Regions from separate parts of the Brevibacillus sp. IT-7CA2 genome, predicted to be linked through region 2. Evidence: riboswitches for the same ligand, from Rfam matches in the RefSeq annotation. Region 2 holds a riboswitch; each other region holds the start of a gene.

What was found. Region 2 has a riboswitch for cyclic di-GMP ahead of ACM6JA_RS16910 (GNAT family N-acetyltransferase). Riboswitches for the same ligand answer to the same signal wherever they lie in the genome.
Region 1: another riboswitch for cyclic di-GMP. It lies ahead of ACM6JA_RS30640 (methyl-accepting chemotaxis protein); the one in region 2 lies ahead of ACM6JA_RS16910 (GNAT family N-acetyltransferase).
Region 3: another riboswitch for cyclic di-GMP. It lies ahead of ACM6JA_RS24775 (aldehyde dehydrogenase family protein); the one in region 2 lies ahead of ACM6JA_RS16910 (GNAT family N-acetyltransferase).

Annotation. Positions count from the first base shown of each region.
Region 1 covers NZ_CATKQT010000055.1:141,233-147,907, forward strand. Annotated here, with positions in the region: gene ACM6JA_RS30630 (FAD-binding oxidoreductase) at 1-1,202, shown strand, start outside; gene ACM6JA_RS30635 (formate--tetrahydrofolate ligase) at 1,350-2,978, shown strand; cyclic di-GMP riboswitch class I at 3,117-3,217, shown strand; gene ACM6JA_RS30640 (methyl-accepting chemotaxis protein) at 3,290-5,263, shown strand; gene ACM6JA_RS30645 (transporter substrate-binding domain-containing protein) at 5,381-6,238, shown strand; gene ACM6JA_RS30650 (DEAD/DEAH box helicase) at 6,493-6,675, shown strand, end outside.
Region 2 covers NZ_CATKQT010000033.1:68,607-75,281, forward strand. Annotated here, with positions in the region: gene ACM6JA_RS16895 (YiaA/YiaB family inner membrane protein) at 1-177, shown strand, start outside; gene ACM6JA_RS16900 (alpha/beta hydrolase) at 476-1,525, opposite strand; gene ACM6JA_RS16905 (methyl-accepting chemotaxis protein) at 1,647-3,137, opposite strand; gene ACM6JA_RS16910 (GNAT family N-acetyltransferase) at 3,130-3,684, opposite strand; cyclic di-GMP riboswitch class I at 3,879-3,962, opposite strand; gene ACM6JA_RS16915 (peroxiredoxin-like family protein) at 4,134-4,796, opposite strand; gene ACM6JA_RS16920 (Crp/Fnr family transcriptional regulator) at 4,881-5,558, opposite strand; gene ACM6JA_RS16925 (DNA alkylation repair protein) at 5,558-6,397, opposite strand; gene ACM6JA_RS16930 (hypothetical protein) at 6,531-6,675, shown strand, end outside.
Region 3 covers NZ_CATKQT010000051.1:260,607-267,281, forward strand. Annotated here, with positions in the region: gene ACM6JA_RS24760 (hypothetical protein) at 1-50, opposite strand, end outside; gene ACM6JA_RS24765 (M14 family metallocarboxypeptidase) at 185-1,858, shown strand; gene ACM6JA_RS24770 (methyl-accepting chemotaxis protein) at 1,921-2,802, opposite strand; gene ACM6JA_RS24775 (aldehyde dehydrogenase family protein) at 2,833-4,290, opposite strand; cyclic di-GMP riboswitch class I at 4,376-4,461, opposite strand; gene ACM6JA_RS24780 (methyl-accepting chemotaxis protein) at 4,639-5,583, opposite strand; gene ACM6JA_RS24785 (hypothetical protein) at 5,608-6,363, opposite strand; gene ACM6JA_RS24790 (RsmB/NOP family class I SAM-dependent RNA methyltransferase) at 6,449-6,675, shown strand, end outside.

The sequences.
Region 1 (6,675 bases), on a different contig from region 2:
AGCTGGCCAACGAAAAGCGCATTGCGGTAACGCCGTTTGGCATGGGGACCAGTCTGGAAGGCCACGCGATTCCTTATGCGGGCGGAATTAGCATGGATTTTTCCTTGATGAACCAAGTGCTGGAGGTGCGACCGAAGGATTTCCTCGTGAGAGTCCAGCCCGGTGTGACGCGCACTCAGCTCAATAAAGAATTGAAAAAGCACGGTTTGTTTTTCTCCGTCGATCCTGGCGCGGACGCCACTCTGGGTGGGATGGCTGCTACAAACGCTAGCGGAACAACCTCTGTCCGCTATGGCGTGATGCGTGATCAGGTGCGCGATCTGGAAGTGGTGACGGCGGACGGACGTATAATCCGTACAGGGAGCATGACAGCCAAATCCTCCTCAGGCTACCATCTTACTGGGCTGTTTGTCGGGTCGGAGGGAACGCTTGGTGTATTCACAGAGCTGACCTTGCGTGTTTACGGTATCCCTGAGGCGACAACGGCGGCGCGTGCCAGCTTCCCTTCCGTGCAGGATGCCGTCGATACCGTCGTGGATATTCTCGGAGCGGGTATTCAAGTAGCGCGAATCGAGCTGGTTGATGAACGTTCTATCCAACAAGTGAATCTGTACAAAGAAACGAGCTACCCGGAAGCACCGACGCTGTTTATCGAGTTCCACGGCAGTGAACAAGGGCTCGCGTATGATATCGACTTTGCGCAGAACATCGCCGATGGACATGGCTGCACGCAGTTTCTTTTTGAAACAGATTCGAAGGCGCGGACGCAGCTCTGGGATGCTCGTCATAACCTGGCGTATGCCTTCCTACACAAATCACCTGGGAAAAAGCTGATGGTGACAGATGTTTGCTTGCCGATTTCCGAGCTGGCAGGAGCAGTTGTGGACGCACGGCAAGCCATTGATCGCGCTGGGCTGGATGGAGCGATTGCAGGGCATGTCGGGGATGGGAACTATCACGCTATCCTGATGATCGACCTGAATGACCCCGAAGAAGTGGCGCGTGCTGAGGAAGTAAATGCCCATCTGGTGGAATACGCATTGAGTCGGGGAGGAACCTGCACCGGAGAACATGGTGTGGGTGTCGGGAAAATCAAATACCAGCGCAAGGAACACGGAGAAGCACTGGATGTCATGCAAGCTATGAGACAAGTGATGGACCCGAACGGCATTTTGAATCCGGGAAAAATTTTCGGGAAATAACAGAGAGCCTACATTCTGAACGTTTGTCGGAATGTGGGCTTTTTCTTTTGCGTAATGTGTCGAAGAGGAGAGGAGAAAAAGGAAAAATGCAGAATGTAGAAGATTGGAAACTGGTGCATTACATTCTGGTGTGGCAGGGAGGCAAGCATGAAGTCTATTGTTGAAATTGCCAAGATTGCAGGTATCGAAGAACAGCATTTGGAGCTATACGGAAAGTATAAGGCCAAACTATCAGATGAGCTATGGGAGCAAGTGAAGGATCGCCCTGATGGCAAACTGATTCTTGTTACAGCGATGAACCCAAACCCGGCGGGAGCAGGCAAGACGCTCACGACGATTGGTCTGTCACAAGCATTAAATTTTCTCGGGAAGAAAACAATGGCAGCGCTTCGCGAGCCGTCCTTGGGTCCTTGCATGGGGATCAAAGGAGGAGCAACTGGAAGTGGCCAAGCACAAATTCTCCCGGCTGATGAAATTAACCTGCATTTTACAGGGGACATTCATGCGATTACAGCTGCACATAACTTGTTGGCAGCGATGATCGACAATCATATTTTCCATGGGAATGCGCGTGGGCTCAATCCAAAGAAAATCGTCTGGAAACGGGCAATGGACATGAACGACCGCGCACTGCGTAACATCGTTGTTGGTCTGGGTGACGGAAATGGAATGACGCGTGAGGATGGCTTCATGATTACGACCGCGTCGGAAATCATGGCGATTTTATGTTTGAGTGAGAATCTAGCAGACTTGCGCGAGCGGTTGAACCATATCATTATTGGCTACGATTTCGATGATCAGCCAGTACGGGCAGAAGAAATCAACGCGGTCGATGCGATGTGCGTTCTCTTGAAGGAAGCGATCAAGCCCAATCTCGTACAGACAATCGAGGGAACTCCGGTCATTATTCACGGTGGACCTTTTGCCAATATCGCGCATGGGTGCAGCAGCGTGATCGGAACCAAGATGGCCTTGAAGCTGGCGGATTACGTCGTAACAGAGGCGGGCTTTGGTGCGGATCTGGGAGCGGAGAAGTTCTTTGACATCAAGTGTAGAAAAGCAGGTCTGACTCCATCGGCTGCTGTCGTGGTCATTACGGTTCGTTCGTTGAAATACAACGGCGGGGTAAAAGTACCTGACCTCGCAGTGGAGAACTTGTCTGCTCTGGAAAAAGGCTTCGAAAACGTCAAGCGCCATCTGGAAAACCTGCAGAAGTTCGGTGTGCCAGCAGTGGTGGCTATCAATCATTTTGCGACGGATACCCAGGCAGAGGTCGATGCCGTAATTGCGCTGTGCCAAGCGGCCGGAGCCGAAGCGGCGCTGTCCAAAGTGTGGGCAGAAGGAGGAGCAGGCGGTGTCGAGTTGGCTGAAAAAGTGACTCGTGCAGCAGGGCAGCCTTCGTCCTTCCGATTCTTGTATGAGGAAGACCTCAGCATTAAAGACAAGATTGAGACAGTCGTGAAAGAAGTATACCGTGGATCAGGGGTTGTCTTTTCGCCGCTTGCATTGAAAACGATGCAAAAGGTAGAAGAAATGGGCATGTCCCATCTGCCTGTGTGCATGGCGAAAACACCGTACTCCTTTACTGATCGCGCTGATCTGTTGGGGGCACCTGTTGACTTCACGATCCAAGTGAGTGAAGTGCGCATATCAGCAGGAGCTGGTTTTATCGTCGCACTGACCGGTAGCTTGGTTACGATGCCAGGCCTCCCGAAAAAGCCAGCTGCGGAATCGTTATATGTAGACGAGGATGGGCAAGTGATCGGATTAAGCTAATCAAAAAAGTTTGACAAAAAGCTGACAACTGTAAAAGGTTGTCAGCTTTTTTTCCATTTTGAGGTTTATTGGCGGAAAGTTATGGGAAATGAAAGGTGAGATTGAAAAAATGTGGACTTTAATTGAAAAAACAACAAAGAATGACAAAGGCAAACCTGCTGAAAGGCAGGGACGCAAAGCCACGGGTCTAAGGTCGGAAGTCAAATGACTTTCGCAGCTAGGACAGCCGGGTTGCCATACCGTAGTCATGACGGACTGTCGGTGGGCAGTCTTTTTTTTGTTGAAAAAAGAGAAGGGAGAAGTGATTCGGTATGAAAAATAGTTTGAAGAATAAGCTAATTATCGTTTTGTGCCTGCTGTTGGTTATTAGTTTGGGTACGGTTTGCGGTGCAAGCTATTGGAGTGCTTCCAATCTTTTAGCAGACAGTCTGGACAAAGAAGCTGAGTTGTCAGCTAGCAATCTCTCGATTCGTATCGATGGTTTCTTTCAAGAAAAAATTGAGATTGTAAGTACGATCGGAGGGTTGATGTCGGCTGATCAAAATGTCGAATACGACCTGAAACTCATTCAAGAAGCCCAAAAGAAAAACCCCGAGTTTGAGACGTTCTTCTTTTCGCATGACTTAAGCGGTAAGAAAGTGATCAATTTCATGGGAGAAGTGACCGACATCTCGGATCGTCCGCATATTAAGGAAGCTAGTAAAGGGGAAGGGAAGGTTGTTGTCTCCGAGCCAGTCATTTCGAAGCGGACAGGGAATAACATCGTGACCCTTGTCGTTCCATTGATGAAGGACAATCGTCAATACGGTTATATCGGTTCTACTATTCCTATCAATGAAATCCAAAAAAAGGTGTCCGAAGAGAAATTTGGCCAATTTGGTTACGCCTTTTTAGTAAGCAAAACAGGAACATTTATTTATCATCCGAATAGCGAGTACATTCTGAAGGAATCGATTCTCGACATGGGTATTCTTGAGCTTCAGACTGCTTTTGAAGATATCAGGCAAGGGAATCATGGAATCGCCCAATATAAATACGAGAATACAGAGCGATTTGCTTCCTATTCTCCTACCAGTTTGAACTGGGGCGTATACATCACTGCACCCGTAGCGGAGCTGCATGCACCTGTCGATCAACTGTCAGCCCGATTGATGGTTATTTCCCTCATCGTATTGGTGATTGGGGTTGTCCTCGTTTATTTCTTGGCTGTACGCATGGTGAAACCAATTGAGCGTCTGAATCACGCAGTAAATGTAGTGGCGCAGGGGAACCTGAAAGAGACCGTAACGGTTGATGGAAAAGATGAGATTGCAGTTCTGTCACGTGACTTTAACCAGACGGTATCGCACTTGAAAAATTTGATCGAAGACGTAACTCTGTCGTCTGATCAAGTACAGCGGTTTAGTCAGGAAGTATCCGAAGGCATTAAACAAGCGACGGAAAACATCAACCAAATCGGCTTGTCTATTGCACAGATTTCTGAGGGAGCAGAGGCGCAGGCCACCAGCTCGCAGGATGTTGCATTGTCTATGAATGACATGGCAGCAGGCATCGTGAAAATCGCGGAGACGTCTGCACATGTTTCAGAGGCTGCCCAGATAGCAACAGAGCAGGCAGAACAAGGAACTGCTGTGGTAGAGCAGGCAGTTCGCCAGATGGGAAGCATTGGCGAGGGAACATCGAAGGCGACAGTAGCCATCGAGCAGCTCAACAATCGTTCCAAAGAAATCGAAGGCATTCTCGATACGATCAGTCAGTTGACCTCGCAAATCAATTTGCTTGCCTTGAACGCTTCGATTGAGGCAGCACGTGCCGGCGAGCATGGACGTGGGTTTGCTGTCGTTGCCGGAGAGGTGAAAAAACTGGCGAACCAATCCGAAGAATCCGCATCCAAAATTGCGATGCTGATCGGGGAAATCCAGCAGGATACGCATCATGCGGTAGAGGTCATGACCGCGGGCAACCAAAACGCACAGCAAGGTATTCAACTGGTCGAAGAGGTTCGCGAAATCTTCGGGCATATTTTGGAATCTTCTCGTAACGTTGCCGCGCACATTTTGGAAGTATCCGCAGCATCTGAACAAATGTCAGCAGGCTCCCAACAGGTGAGTGCTTCTGTAGATGAAATGCATAGCATTGCAAAACATGCTTCACTCGACGCGCAAACAGTGGCAAAGGCAACCGAAGAGCAGCTTCAAGCCATCCAGGAAATTGGCCAGTCTGTCGAGCGTTTGAATGCAGTGGCAGAAGAATTACAGCAAGGAATCGGCAGGTTTACTGTGTAGGAGGCAGCTCAACAGGTTGTAAGTCCTCTTTTTTTGAAAGGGGGGATGCCATTAAGGGATGATGGAGTTTGTTTCTGATTACTAAATTCATTACCGTTTAACAGGAGGAGAAACCAGATGAAAAAATTTACAAAAACAATCTTGGCGAGCACACTCGCTGCAACAATGCTCATGACATCAGGAACAGGTGCTTTTGCCGCAACAGCGGTTAAGCCTGTCACAACCGTAGCTGCTGAAACTGCTAAAAAACCGCAAGCGAAGAAGTTTGAATCCCGTTTGGATGAAATCATCGCGAGAGGCTACATCCTCGTAGGTACTCCGGGGGACTACAAACCGTTTACATATTTGAATCCAAAAACAAACCAATTCGAAGGTTACGATATCGATGCGATGAAAGAATTCGCAAAAAGCCTGGGAGTAGAGGCGCGTTTTGTCCAAACCTCTTGGCCGACACTGATGGACGATCTCTTGGCAAATAAATTCGATATTGCTGTTGGAGGCGTTACGCGCAACACAGACCGCCAGAAAAAAGCACACATGAGCGATCCTTATATTATGTTCGGTAAAGCTCCGCTCATTCGTGCAGAAGACAAAGACAAGTACAAGAGTGTAGCAGACATCAACAAGCCAGAGGTGCGCATTGGTGTGAATCCAGGTGGCACCAACGAAAAATTCGTTCGTGAACATCTGACAAAAGCAACTGTAACAGTTGAACAAAACAACCTCGACATTCCTGGTCTGGTAGCAAGCGGTAAGTACGATGTGATGATCACAGATACGCTGGAAGCGATTGTGTATTCCAAAGCAGATTCCCGCCTGTATCCAGCTCTGACCGACAATCCGTTCACGAAGAGTGAAAAAGCGTACATGATCCATCGCGGAGACACCATCTTCGCTAACTACCTGGATCTGTGGATGGACGAGATGAAACTGCAAGGAATGTTTGATGAGCTTTACAAGAAATGGGTAAAATAATCCAATGACAGACAAGCAGCCTGATCCTGGGCTGCTTTGTTATCTTTACAGGATGTAATCAGCAAAAAAATCAGGCAATTTGGGTATATATGCAGTTTGCTTTTTCAGTCATTGCATGGTACGATTACAGCTATGTTCTTTAGGGTGCTACGTACAATCGGGGATAAAAGGGCATGTTCCGGATCGTAAGGAATAGTGCCCTTTTTTTTGAGAATTTTATAGATGAAGGTATTGATAAAGGAGACTGACATTCATTGGCGACTTTTAATGATTTTGGCTTACATCACTCCATTGTTAGAGCGTTGAGCAACATGGGCTTCGAAGAGGCTACAGCGATTCAGGATCAAACGGTTCCTGTAGCACTGCAAGGTCGTGACCTGATCGGTCAGGCACAAACAGGTACTGGTAAAACTGCTGCATTTGGTATTCCACTGATT
Region 2 (6,675 bases):
GGTCTTCAGCTGCACGAAAAGGGGTATTATATCGCATGTATGCTTCTGGTAGCAGTTGGATCGATTTTGACGCAAAAAGTAGTGAGAGATAATGCAGAGGATCGAACGATTATCGAGGAACAGGAAAGAGAATTTAATTTGAAGGTATCGAAAGCGGAGAAAGAAACGCCGAAATAGCCTCTTTTTGAATGACTGTCTGTAGCATATTTTGAACACTCGTATTCAGTAGGAATAAATTACTGAGCGATACAGGCTGAGTAAGTCCTGGCATCGTTCCGAGTGCATACTGAATCTTTTCTGCTTTCGCATTGCCGATATGACCGAGCCCCAATTCTTCTAAAGCGATCGAGGCTAAAAGTAATGTAATGGCATTCTCACGAGTAAGGCTGATTGGATGTTCGCCCAATCTGGTCAAAATTGGACGGGGATGCAGCTAGCGGGGGAACCAATGGATCGGAAAAGAAAACCGCCAGGGTCATGCCCTGACGGTTTTTCGAATGAGCTGCACAAACTCCTCTGCTTTTTCGATATGGGGAGAATGCCCCACATTTTCCATGACAATCTCCTGATAGGAACCACCTGCTCGCTGATATTGATCCAGCACATCGCGGATTTGGGAGACCATCGGTTGAGGGGGATATTCTTCTTCTCCCGGCCATCCCGGCACATAGCCGAGTTTGCCCAACGTACCAAAATCAGCAAACGATTGATCTGAGATAATGGCGTCATCCGCTCCCCGAATCCATAAAATTGGACACTTTGGTTCCATCTGGACAATGCCGGACAAATTGACGTATTTAGGCGAGATCGCATTATTGATTCCCGTCGTTCCAGGTGCGACACCAGGCCAATCGCTTACGTATTCGTGGGCACCGGGATAAAAGCCTTCTCCAGTCCTCGTGGAGAGGATTGCATTCACATAGCGTTCTTCCTGCTCGGGGTTAACTCGAAACGGAGGTTTGAAATACAGCTGATTCATGACATTACGCGGGCTTGAGGGAGATTCATCGTTCATATCCTTGGCCGCAATCCTTTTGACCAGCTCGGAGTTGGTGGCTCCTCCGCCAGATCCGGCGAAGCTGCTGTAGCACGGGGTGCCCGCTATATCCTTGGTTCCGCCAAAGCCGTAAGGGGACATCGGCGCGACCAGAATCAAAGAACGGACTTCCTGCGGGTAATCGATGGCAAACTGCATCACGATCCCTCCACCCAAAGACCAGCCGGCAAGATGGACAGGTGTTGGCAAGTCCAATGCTCGAATAAACGAATGAAGGTCATCCGACCAGTCTCGCAAACCGCGTGTTGCATCGATAGGCAATGCTTCACTTGCTCCATAGCCACGCATATCAGGTGCATACACACGGTACTGTTCACAAAGAGCCGCAATGGTATCATCCCAGAACAAGCTGGCTGATGCATTGCCGTGAATGAGGAGAAGCGGTTCTCCTTCCGATACGCCTGCTGTCAGGTAGGAAACAAGCAATCGATCGGTCTGAATCGTTTTTTTTTCGATTCGTGCATCCATCAATGATGTGCCTCCTTTCATTGTATAAGAGCGTAACTATCAGAATATTTACATTATATATCTGTTCGGTTACAAAACGAGAAAAGAAAACAACCGCCCATGAGAGGCGGTTGCAGGAATGCTACATATGGAGACCACGCATCTGTTGTTCGATTTTCTCAAAGCCGCCAGAAACCTTAACGACTTCGTCTTTTTGCTCAGAAACGAGAACAAGCACTTCTTCCAGGCTTTCTTTGTTCTTGTCGGTAATATCTGCGTTGACTTCTACTTTTGCGCCGACTTCCTGAATCATGCTGTGCACATGGATGATGAACTCTTGCAGGTTTTTCGTTTTATCCGCAAAGTTTTGCATGTAGTTGTCTACATTGGTGAACATTTCTTGTACTTCGAGGATGCCCTCGCTATTTTTCTCAAAAGAAGTCTGTGACTCGGAAATCATATCCGATACGAGCTTCATTTTTTCGCGAATGGTCATGAGCAGACTCGAGATCGACTCAGAGGATAGCTTGGAGGATTCAGCCAGCTTGCGTACTTCATCTGCTACGACAGCAAATCCTCGGCCGTGTTCGCCTGCGCGAGACGCTTCAATCGTGGCATTGAGTGCCAACAGATTGGTTTGTGCAGAAATCTCGGAAATGGTTTGAATGATTTTCCCAATTGATTCGGTTTCTTTATTGAGCTCTTGAATCAGCTGGTTCGTACCTTGGATGTCCGTGATGAATCGTTCAAAGTCATTGCCGATGTTGCCAATGCGTTTGCCGCTCTCGCTAGTGGCTTCTTTGGTCGATTCTACGTACTCATGCATCTCTGTAACAGAGCGAGTCATATCCTCAACTTGCAGATTCGTCGAGCTCATTTCCCGACGCAGCTCGTCCGTATTGCTGGTCTGGACCGTAAAGGACTCCATAATGTCTTGCAGGGAAGCGACGGTTTCGACTGCGCGAACATTCACACCGTCCGTCACCTGGTTCAAATTCTCTTGATAGTCTTGCATAGAGGTAAGTGATTCATTGATCTGATCCAGAACACGTTGCAACGATTCCTTCGAGGCAATCGCTTCTTGCTTTTGTTGCTCACTTTCCTCTTGCAGCTTGTTATTGAATACAGCATGCATCATGCTCGTGACTGAGACGAAGCAGAAGGTAAGCAGGAAGTACATCAGATCAATATTATTAGTCGAATGGAAAATCGTTTCTCTCTGTGTCAGGAAGTAGTAAGAGACAATACCCAATGTCGATACAATCGTCAAAATATTGATGAGTCGGTCTTGATAAATCCCCATGACTGCTACAAAGAACATAATGGTCATGATATTGATCATATGCGGGTCCAGTCCAACTACGATGAACATGAAGATCCCGATTACGGCGAAGTTGAAAAACTTCATGAAGGGCGCTGCTTTTTCACGGAAGCGCGGGCGATTGGAGATGTAAGTAAAAGGTGCCAGCACGCCATACAAAATACCCAGTATCGTGAAAACGAATGTGTACGATACGCCTAGAAAGAGGTTTAAGACCTGAACAATCGTAATAATACTTGCGAATACGATTACGACCCAATTGTTTCTTCTTCTCAATAAATCAATGTTATCCATGTTGTCCATGTTACCCACCTACCTCGACTTTTACTTGGTTGGATGACGACGAATTGTACCAGGAATATTTCGGATCGTGCTTATTGTCATAGACATCTTTTAGATGAAAGAGGGTCGGAATGGCATCGGCCCCTTTGTAAAAGATGATATCTTTGGTCTGAGTCGCTTTTACTTGATACTTCTTGTTAATGAACGAAAAAAAAGTCGGATCTGCTACCCCAATTGCGTGGGTATAACCATGCTTTTCAGCGTAATCTATCATCAAGCAAATTCCCTTTGCCCCTAGTTGTCCGCGGTATTTCGGCAAAACAGCGAGACTGTCTACCTCCATTACTTTCATATCTTCTGTAATAACATCCTGAAAAAGTGATTTCATATAAGCACTTGATTTGGAAAAGGGCGTCATTTCAAATGTTCCACCTGCTTCACCATCTTCGGCAATTAAGAGGAACTGAGCCGAGCCTTCTTTCGCGTACTCCATCTCGAAGCCCATGCTTGTCCATACTGTTTCTTTGATTTCATGAAATTTTGCTAACTCTTGTACCGTTTCTACTTGTTTGTACATAACTTGTCCACTCCATCATTTTCTCTGATTGAACCATGTTGTGTATGTTTGACGTCTCAAAAGTTATGTTTTTCCATCCGTTACGAAAATGAAAGTGCTTTCATCCTCCTTTCAAAAATGTAAACACAAAAAAAGGCCGTTCCATCGAAATGGAACAACCGAAGCTACCAACATCGAATAAATAGTCTCAAGATGATGGCAACCCGGCTATCATGGTCAAAGACTGTAGACCCGTGGTTTTGCGTCGCCACCTTTCGATGACTTTGCCTTTTGCATTTTTTAGCAAAATTTGTAAAAAGGTGTCGAATTTTGCTAGATATAATCATGCAAAATATAAGCCAAAAGATATAGCTTTGTCAAGTTTTGGTAGGGAAAAGAAACTAATTGTTCATAAAGCATAGACGTACAAAAAACCAGTTATGGTATCAACTGGTTCTTCATTATAGGCGTTAGGTTAGGGTACGCAGAATGTCTAAAACTTCGGTTGGCTCCATTCGCTTTTTGTAATCTGGATCTAAACATGCTAACCGGATTACGCACTGGTTGTCGAGGATATAAGTAGCCGGAATGGGGAGCGTCCAAGAATCGTCACTATTAAAATGCTTGAGATCAATATCCAATGATCGGTAGGTATCCTGTAAATAATCAGGCAGTCTGAATCTGAGTTGATATTTTTCTGCTACATGGTTATTGGTATCGCATAACACGGGAAAGCTCAGTCCGGTTTTCTCTTGCATAGTAAGAGAGTATGCAGGAGATTGTGGACTAATGGCAAACAATTGGGCACCCAGAGAGGTTATCGTATCGATCTGTTTTTGGTATGCTTGCAGCTCCAAATTGCAGTAGGGGCACCATGATCCACGAAAAAACGTGAGGACGATGGGACCTTTTACGATTTCTTCCGACAAGGTAATGGTCTTGCCAGTGTGATCGTTCAATGTGAAATCATGCGCAATCGAACCAATCGGCAAGCCCTTTGCGTGTCCAGAGGTCCTCAGCTCCTCGATTGATCTTGTAAATGAATCTGTTACTTCACGAGTGAGGAAGTCTGCTATTTGAATGGTTGTATAATCTAGCTCTTCGCGCAGGCTCTGAAAATGTGGTTTATCCATATGTCGTTCCCCTCTTTTTCGAAAGAATAGTAGAAGCCATAGCTTTACGATATCTTTCTTTTGAAGGGAAAGATGTAAACTGGATTACATCTTCTTTAAAATGTTGTCCCGATGAATGGAAATGGTTTTAAAGCCTGTTTGAATCAGTTCTTCTCTTGCTAAAGCACGTAATGCTACCGTCACAGCTTCCCTGGATGCCCCGACAAAATGGGCGAGCTCTTGATGGGAAAGAGGTAACTCAATTTGTTGAAACGCAGAACTGTTAGGATTGCCAAATTGGTCGGCAAGCCTTACTAACGTGGAAATAATGCGATCTTGTAAAGGGAGAAGGGCAAGATTTTCGGCTGCTTGGCTGATCGAAATCATTCTATCGCTAATGATCTTCATGATCTTCATCATCAGTTGCGGATGTTCGATTAAGTAGCTCTCAAATTTTGCTTTGCTCATTTTACAAATGAGGCAGTCTTCGATGGTTTCTATATACATCTCCCGTGTACCTAACGAGAGCAGATCCACTTCTCCAAACACATTGCCTTCTCCGAGGATATCAAATGTAAACTGCCGACCATCCCGATTTACTTTATATAAACGTACTTTCCCCTGTTTGATGAAGTAGAATCCCTCCGAAAAAGTTTCTGGTGTTTGAATGCACGTATTTATGGGGAAAGGGGTTAAGGAGGTTAATTGATCGATTAAGCGCAAACTTTCCTCGGATAATGAATTCAACAAATAAAATTGGGATAAATATGTGATTCGGTTCATCATTTCTGTTCGGTCTGGGTCTTCAGAATGGTTCTTTTCGCTTTGGTAACAATTCTTTTCGTTTCCTTTGTATCAGAGATTCTTAGCCACTCGTCACAAAGCTGTATCACCCAGTCTGGTTGTGATTTACTCGCATCGTTCAACCAATTCCCTACAGAATCTTGAACATATTTAGATGCATCTGACTTCACTGGCATGAGCAAAGGTAGGCAGAGAGCAGGATCATTTTTCAATGCGTCAATATGCTTACACCAGACACCTCGTGGGCGTGTGGCTTCTACCGCAAAGCGGCGAGTATTTTCGTCGGTATCAAGTACCCATTTGCTCAGGAGTTGAATGGAATGGTTCAGATCATGCACGAGAGAATCTCGAATCGCCATCCATGCGATCTCTCTCACTCCAAAATGATGATCTGCCGCGAATTTTCTTATTTGCCTTAGTTTTTCTTCGAGCGATAAGGTGTTGTCCAAGCCAATGATATAGGCACTCCAACAACGTACACTGTCTGACTTGTGGGTAGCCAACGATAGGAAAACGGGAGACGTAGCTGTGGGTTCACCCGATTTGTGTAAGATCGCAAGTAGTTCTAGTCCAATCAGACGGATAGCTTTCATTCCGCTCATAGATCCCGTTTCTTCTAATTGATCAACAAGTCGAGCGACATGCGCATCTAATTGAACATGAGGCAGAACGCTTCGTAATAGATGAATATGATCAACAGCCTGCCATTCAGTCAAATTGACGCTTTCTAATTCTCCAGTATGAAGGAGTGCTAATACATTTTCAGGGATGAGTGAGGCTTTAACTGCTCCTTTTCTCGTGTGTACCGAATTCGGCATTTTCAACAAACCCCTTTTCACTGAAATGATAGACATTCAAAACGGAATAGCTGCAACAAAAGTATACATAAAAATCACCCGTAACAAAAATTTTCCAACCAACCGATAACTAGAAGGAATAGGAGGGGATTTTATGAAGGAAGTAAAAGTGATTCAATTTTACTTTTCTGGTGGCGGTGAAACGATTAGCATCGAATCGACGGAACCGGAAGAGATCATTCAAATGGTCGCTAATCAAAGCAACGGATGGCTTCAATATGATGATGTTGTCATCAACG
Region 3 (6,675 bases), on a different contig from region 2:
ACGGCGATGGCCGTCATCAAAAGGAGCATTCTGCTGATTTTTCTGACCATGTCATCCCCCTATTCTATATAAAAGAGAACCGAAAGTCCTACTTTAAAATGAATATTTCGTAGCGATTATTATTTTTACAATAATCTGATAAATTAATCATAGGTGTCTAATTCTATTTCGCAGGAGGGAATTTATGGACAAGAAAGTACGCTACGTTGTTTCTACAGCACTCGTAATATCTCTGTTCACCAGCCCCTCAATCATCCATGCCACCCAAGCTGAACCACAACCCCACATTCCTTATTACGGAATAGGGCCAACCTATATACAGCCTGCACAGATTGAGAGCTTGTTTCCCAAGCCAACTATCCAGTTTGGGACACCCGGCTTCCAAGAAGGAAAAGAGGCTTTTACGTCCCAGGAAGAAATGATGGCTTACATAAGCAAATTGGCTGCAGGCAACAAGGAAATCAAGTTGCTATCCATCGGTACATCATTGGAAGGTCGCGATATCCCCCTGCTCCTATTCAGCAAAGACCACGGCAAGCTCAAACAAAACAAGGAGAAGCCACTCATCTGGCTACAGGCACAAATCCATGGAAATGAACCCGCCTCTGGTGAATCTGCTCTTGTAATCGCCAAATGGCTGGCAGAAGGAAAACTTGGCACCGATCTCCTGGATAAAGTAAACGTTGCGATTGTTCCTCGCATCAACCCGGATGGCTCCTACCAGTTCAAACGCTACATTGCGACAGAGCTGGATGCCAACCGCGACTACATGAAGGTAGAATATCCAGAGGTGCAAGCCGTTCACCAAGCCATCCATGCCTATCAACCTGATGTCGTGCTTGACGCCCATGAATACGGCGTCTCTTCCAGCCAGCTTCGCGATGTTGGGGAAAAAGGCGCAATCTCTTCCTACGATGTTCTGATCTCCTCTGCGAAAAACTTGAATATTCCCGCCAACCTGCGCAAAATGTCAGACAACCAGCTCTTGGCTGACGTTCAACTAGCACTCGACAAGGAGCAACTTTCTCATCACGCATACTATACGCTGGCAAAAGGCAAGGACGGAAAAGTGACCGCAACAGAAGGCAGCACAGAGACGAGAATCGGACGCAATGCCTTGGGATTGAAAAACACGTTGACGTTTTTGGTGGAAACACGCGGCATCGGCATTGGACGCGCCGATTTTGAGCGCCGTGTATACAGTCAGGCCATGACTCACGCTGCTGTCATCCAATCAACAGCGGACAACGCCAAAGCAATCATGTCCGCCGTGACGCAGGCACGCGCAGAAATCACGGAAAAAGGCAAAAAGGCAAACGACAACGACAAACTCGTCATCCTGAGTGAGAATAAGCGAGTACCGGGTCAATCTCTCGAAGTGGTCGATCTAGCCACGGCAAAAAAAGTGTCTACCCCCATAGACTGGGTAAGCTCCACGGATGCCTATCCCGTACTCGAACGCGAGCGCCCCACTGCTTATCTCATGCCTCCTGGCTACCATGACGTTGCAGCCAAGCTAGAACTGCTCGGTGTTTCGGTAAGCAAGCTATCAAAAGAAACGACCATAGCAGTAGAAAGCTACACCATTTTGGAAAACAAGGTGAATACGATTTACGAGAATGGGCATTTCACCAACCAAGTGACTGCAAATGTAACAGAAACAACGAAAACCTTTCCTGCGGGTAGCTACGTGTTCAGCATGGCCCAGCCAAACGCCAACTTCATAGCATTGGCCTTGGAACCGGAATCAGTAGACAGCTACGTCACGTTTAACTTCTTGCCCGTTGAAAAAGGCGATGAAGTCCCGGTGTATCGCTATATGCTGGAGCAATCGCTACCCACCACACAAAAGAACTAAAGGAAAAATTCCCCTCTCTAAAGTTAGACTCCTGAGAGGGGAATTTTGTTACATATATGGGCTTACTTTATTTCAAACACTTCTTGGGAAAGCCCTGCCAGCTTTTGCGTATTGTCGCTCACTTCGACCATTGTCGCAGAAATTTCCTCCGTAGCAGCTGCCTGACTCTCCATGGTTTGATTGATCAATTCAATCGAATTTTGCAGCAGGGTTATCAAATCCCGGATGGAATCTGTGGTTTGCTTGATTTTGTCTGCATTCGCCCGTGAATCCGTCGCCATATTGCGAACCTCATTCGCAACGACAGCGAATCCACGCCCTGCATCTCCTACCCGCGCAGCCTCAATGCTCGCATTCAGTCCCAAAATGTTACTTTGATCAGCGATTTTTTTCACGGCGAGAGTAATTTGCTCGATCTCAGTCGTACTTTGGCTCACATCATTGGCTTGCTCTGAGACCGCCTTCATTTGCTCGTTCAAATTCCCGATCTGCACAGCCATCTCTTGTGTGGTGGCACTGACCTGCTCGACGACACTCGAGAGATTTGCGGCAATTTCATATAGCTCATTGGCTCGCTCCATACTGGATCCAATGCCGACACCGCCGATGACTTTTCCCGTGTGATCATGCAGGGGGATCGCCCGTGCGACGAGAGGAAAACCAAATAATTCTTTGGGGACCATCATCGCCTGCTTGGTGTTTTTACGAATCGCGTTGGTGATCACATCTCCTTCCTGGAGTGGATCACCTGGCTTGACTTGCAGCGCAAATGTTTGGGCAGGCACATTACGCAATAGCTTTTCCGTGTCGTAGACCCCAATGGTAATGTCATCGGTGAGTAAATCATTTAAATAAGGGGCAACCTTGATGAACGCCTCGAGCAGTTCTGCGTTTTTCCCCTTTTCGAAAGCTTCTGTTTCGTTCCATTCTACGTAACCGTGCATGACCCTCTTCACCTCTATATTTTGCTGGCATTAGTACGGAAATTGGCGCTTTTTGTGTTGAACCGAAATCCATTTCAGCGTAGTGAACTCTTCTAAACTCCATTGACCATTCAAACGTCCCAACCCGGAGTGCTTTTCACCGCCAAACGCCACGATTGGTTCGTCATTGATCGTTCCATCGTTGATGTGAATCATACCAGTCTCAATTCGTTTGGCCATCTGGGCACCTCTCTCCAGATCGCGTGTATGAATCGCCCCGGACAATCCAAATGGTGTCTCGTTCGCCATGCGAATCGCTTCTTCCTCGGAAGCAAACGACATGATGCAAACAGCCGGACCAAACAGCTCTTTGGATGCAATCGACATGTCTGTGGTCACTCCTGTCAAAACGATCGGCTCGACAACGTTGCCTTTTACTTCCCCTTTCAGTGCAGGAACGGCCCCTTCGCGTATCGCCTCATCGATCGTTGCCATCAGGTTGGTGACTTGCCGTTGATTGATCAACGGACCGATTACTGTGTCAGGATCATTTGGGTCGCCAACCTTGAGTCCAGATACTTTTTCCACATACAGATCGAGGAATTTATCGTATACATCTTGGTGAACCAGAACCCGGTTAGCCGACATGCAAATCTGACCTTGGTGGGTAAAGCGGCTGAATACCGCTGCATTGACGGCATACTGGAGATCCGCATCCTCCAAAACAATCAGTGCACTATTGCCGCCCAGCTCCAAAATCGCCTTTTTGAAATGCTTCGCTGCCACTTGCGCAATATGGCTTCCTACTTGGCTAGAGCCTGTAAACGAAAGGATGCGCGGAATCGGGTGGGAGACAAAACCATCGCCAATTTCAGCAATATCCGTCACAACGACGTTGATCAAGCCTTTTGGCAAACCTACTTCTTCAAAAATTTTCGCGATGAGAGTACCACCCGTGATTGGCGTGTGCTCATGCGGTTTGAGGACGACGCCGTTGCCCGCGCCAAGAGCTGGCGCTACGGACTTCATCGACAGATAGAACGGGAAGTTGAACGGACTGATGACACCAACAACTCCTGCGGGAATCCGATACAATCGATTTTCTTTTCCGTCTACGGGAGAAGGAAGAATTTTTCCTTCCATGCGTACCGGGAACGTAGCCGCCTCGCGAATAATATCCTTCACAAGCCCGATCTCAAAAAATGCCTTCAGTCGGGTTCCACCCAATTCACGAATGATGATCTGAATGATTTCTTCTTCATTCTCTTCGATATAGTGAACAGCACGCTCCAACATTCGGGATTTGGTATAGGCATTCACTTCATCCCACTCTTTTTTCGCGTCGGCTGCCGCTTTGTAAGCCGCGTCGATATCCTCCAAATTTGCCATTTTGAATTCTGCGATGACTTCCCCGTTGTAAGGGTTGATATCTTGCAATGTCTTCGCGCCAAGTCCGTCGCGCCACTCCCCATTGATGTACTGCTTGTCCAGTGTTTGAAGGATTGACATGCTTTAACCTCTCCCTTTTGTAAAGTAAATAGGCCCCCTTCGCATGAAAGGAGCCGTAAAACTAAAACAGCAAAATACACTGCTAGTCGGCAACCCGGCTGCCATCGTAACGTGTACATTAGGCCCGTGGCTTTGCGTCCCCAATTTTCAGTGGGTTTGCCCATTCATAGCGAATGCTGATATGATTTTGTCGAAAAAAGGAAAGTTATGGAGAATCTTACTTTGATTATAGTACTCTATTCCTAATAGTCAAACAGAAATATGTAAAATTTTAGTGAACCAAATTGAACAAATACCAAAAAATCCGCATCTCTTGGGATACGGACTCCTGGTTCTTCTTCCTTATGATCACAATATCTTTTTGACATCCTTTACGCTCGTCGCGAGCATTTGCTCTACCGCGTTGGCGTCCCTCACATGCTTGGTCAAGCCTTCATTCAGCTCTTCCAGCAAGCCCTTCGCATCACTTACCTGTTGGGACACATCGTCAGCAAATCGCTTTTGGTGCGCGATGATTTCCATCACACCTGACACTTCGACGTTCAGTGCCTGGAAAGCGTTCACGATCTGATCCGTCTTCTCCGCAGCATCCTTGCTGGTAGAAAGTCCGTTTTTGATCGCACTGCTGCTTTTTTCACTGTTGGACAACGCTTCTTTTGTTTCTTCCTGAATCTTGCCGATCAATTCTGCAATCGTCTTGGTCGAGTTCGCTGTCATCTCGGCCAGCTTGCGTACTTCATCTGCTACTACAGCAAAGCCTCGGCCCTGTTCACCCGCACGTGCCGCTTCTATCGCTGCATTCAAAGCGAGAAGGTTGGTCTGATTGGCAATGTCACTGATCACCTTGACGATGCTCGTAATTTCCGAAGAGCGCTCTTCCAAGCGGCTCATGGACTTGGACGTATGGACCGATTCTTTGTCGAGCAGGCTCATGACTTCCACAACGTCCGTCATCGCCTTCTTACCTTCATCTGCACGCGCTACCGATTGTTTACAGATGTCCGTCAAGCGCTCTCCTCGATCCGACAGTTGGCTCGCAGATTCATCATCCCGCTCGTTAATGACCTGGATATTATCTACGACACGCTTCATCCTCGTCACCAATCGCACCGTTTGCTCTGATTCGGCGTTCATCGCTTGGTTCGAAGTGAGAATCGCACCCATCTGTTCGTAAATACCGCGAAGCTCATGTTTCCAAGCGTCTTGGTGGCCTGCCATTGTGGTTGTGGGAGTTGCCACTGTCGTCGCTGCTGTCTCTTTTTCTGCTAGGCCTTTGTCTTTTTTCCAAAACATCCGCTTCTCTCTCCTTTGTACCCATCAATTGTCACCTCGGCGGCTATATACGCGGGACTCGATTATTCCCGGATGTTGTTTCGCCAAGCTCAGCAAGTTTTCCAAGAAATAATAGTGACCCTCCAAGAGCTCCACGTCTTTACGCTCAAAATGCTTCGCCTGCAAATACTGCTGCATTTCCAAAGCATAGCGCTCCAGTTTATCGTGAAAATCGTTGGCACGAAGCATTTGCTCCACTTCTGGATATTCTGTTTTCAGGCGACTGAGCTCGCTGTATACACGCCCACCCTCCAGAATCATCTGGTAGGCCGTACGCTCAAGCGTAGCTGTCGTAGCTGCCTCCTGCTCCTCACGCTCCTCACGCAAAGCTGCCAAGTACGTGATAAAATGGTAGACAGTTAAAAACAATGGTCCTAAAAATAGAATGATCCCTGCTTTGTACACATGCTGATTGGACAAATTGCTGATGAGCAGGAACAAGTGAAACAAGATCGCACCCAACCATACATAGATGATGATTTGGTGATTGATCTTCCCTGCCTTTTGGTGGCGAGAAAAGGCAAAGGTAAGTCCGAGCAGATAAAAGGCAAGTAACGTAAAGCTGGCAGAAAACAAAGCCATCTCCATATCGATTAGCCAATCTGCGTCGGCGGGTATTTCGATAAAGAATTCAAAAGCGAGCACCAGCAGTGAGAACAGCAACCCCATGATCCAAAACCGGCTTACTTCCGAGTCATTCCTCCGCCGGGAGCGGTAGCGTTTTGCACGGGATCCTTCCATAATGCTCTCACCTCATTCTCTATGATTCGCCATGATTCTATCTTTTCCTTTCACATGGGGCCAAAATCTGACATCGGAGGCTGTTATGACAAAAAATTTACCAACATCATTTACCGAGCGCATGAAAACCTTGCTCGGACACGACTATGAGGCCTTCGTTTCCTCGTATAATCAGCCTGTGACACACGGCTTGCGGGTCAATCCGTTGAAGGTGGGTCGTGACGATTTTTTAAATATCTCGCCGTTTGCTCTGGAAACAGTCCCTTGGTGCGAAAACGGTTTTCGCTACAAAGAGCCAGATCGGCCCGGCAA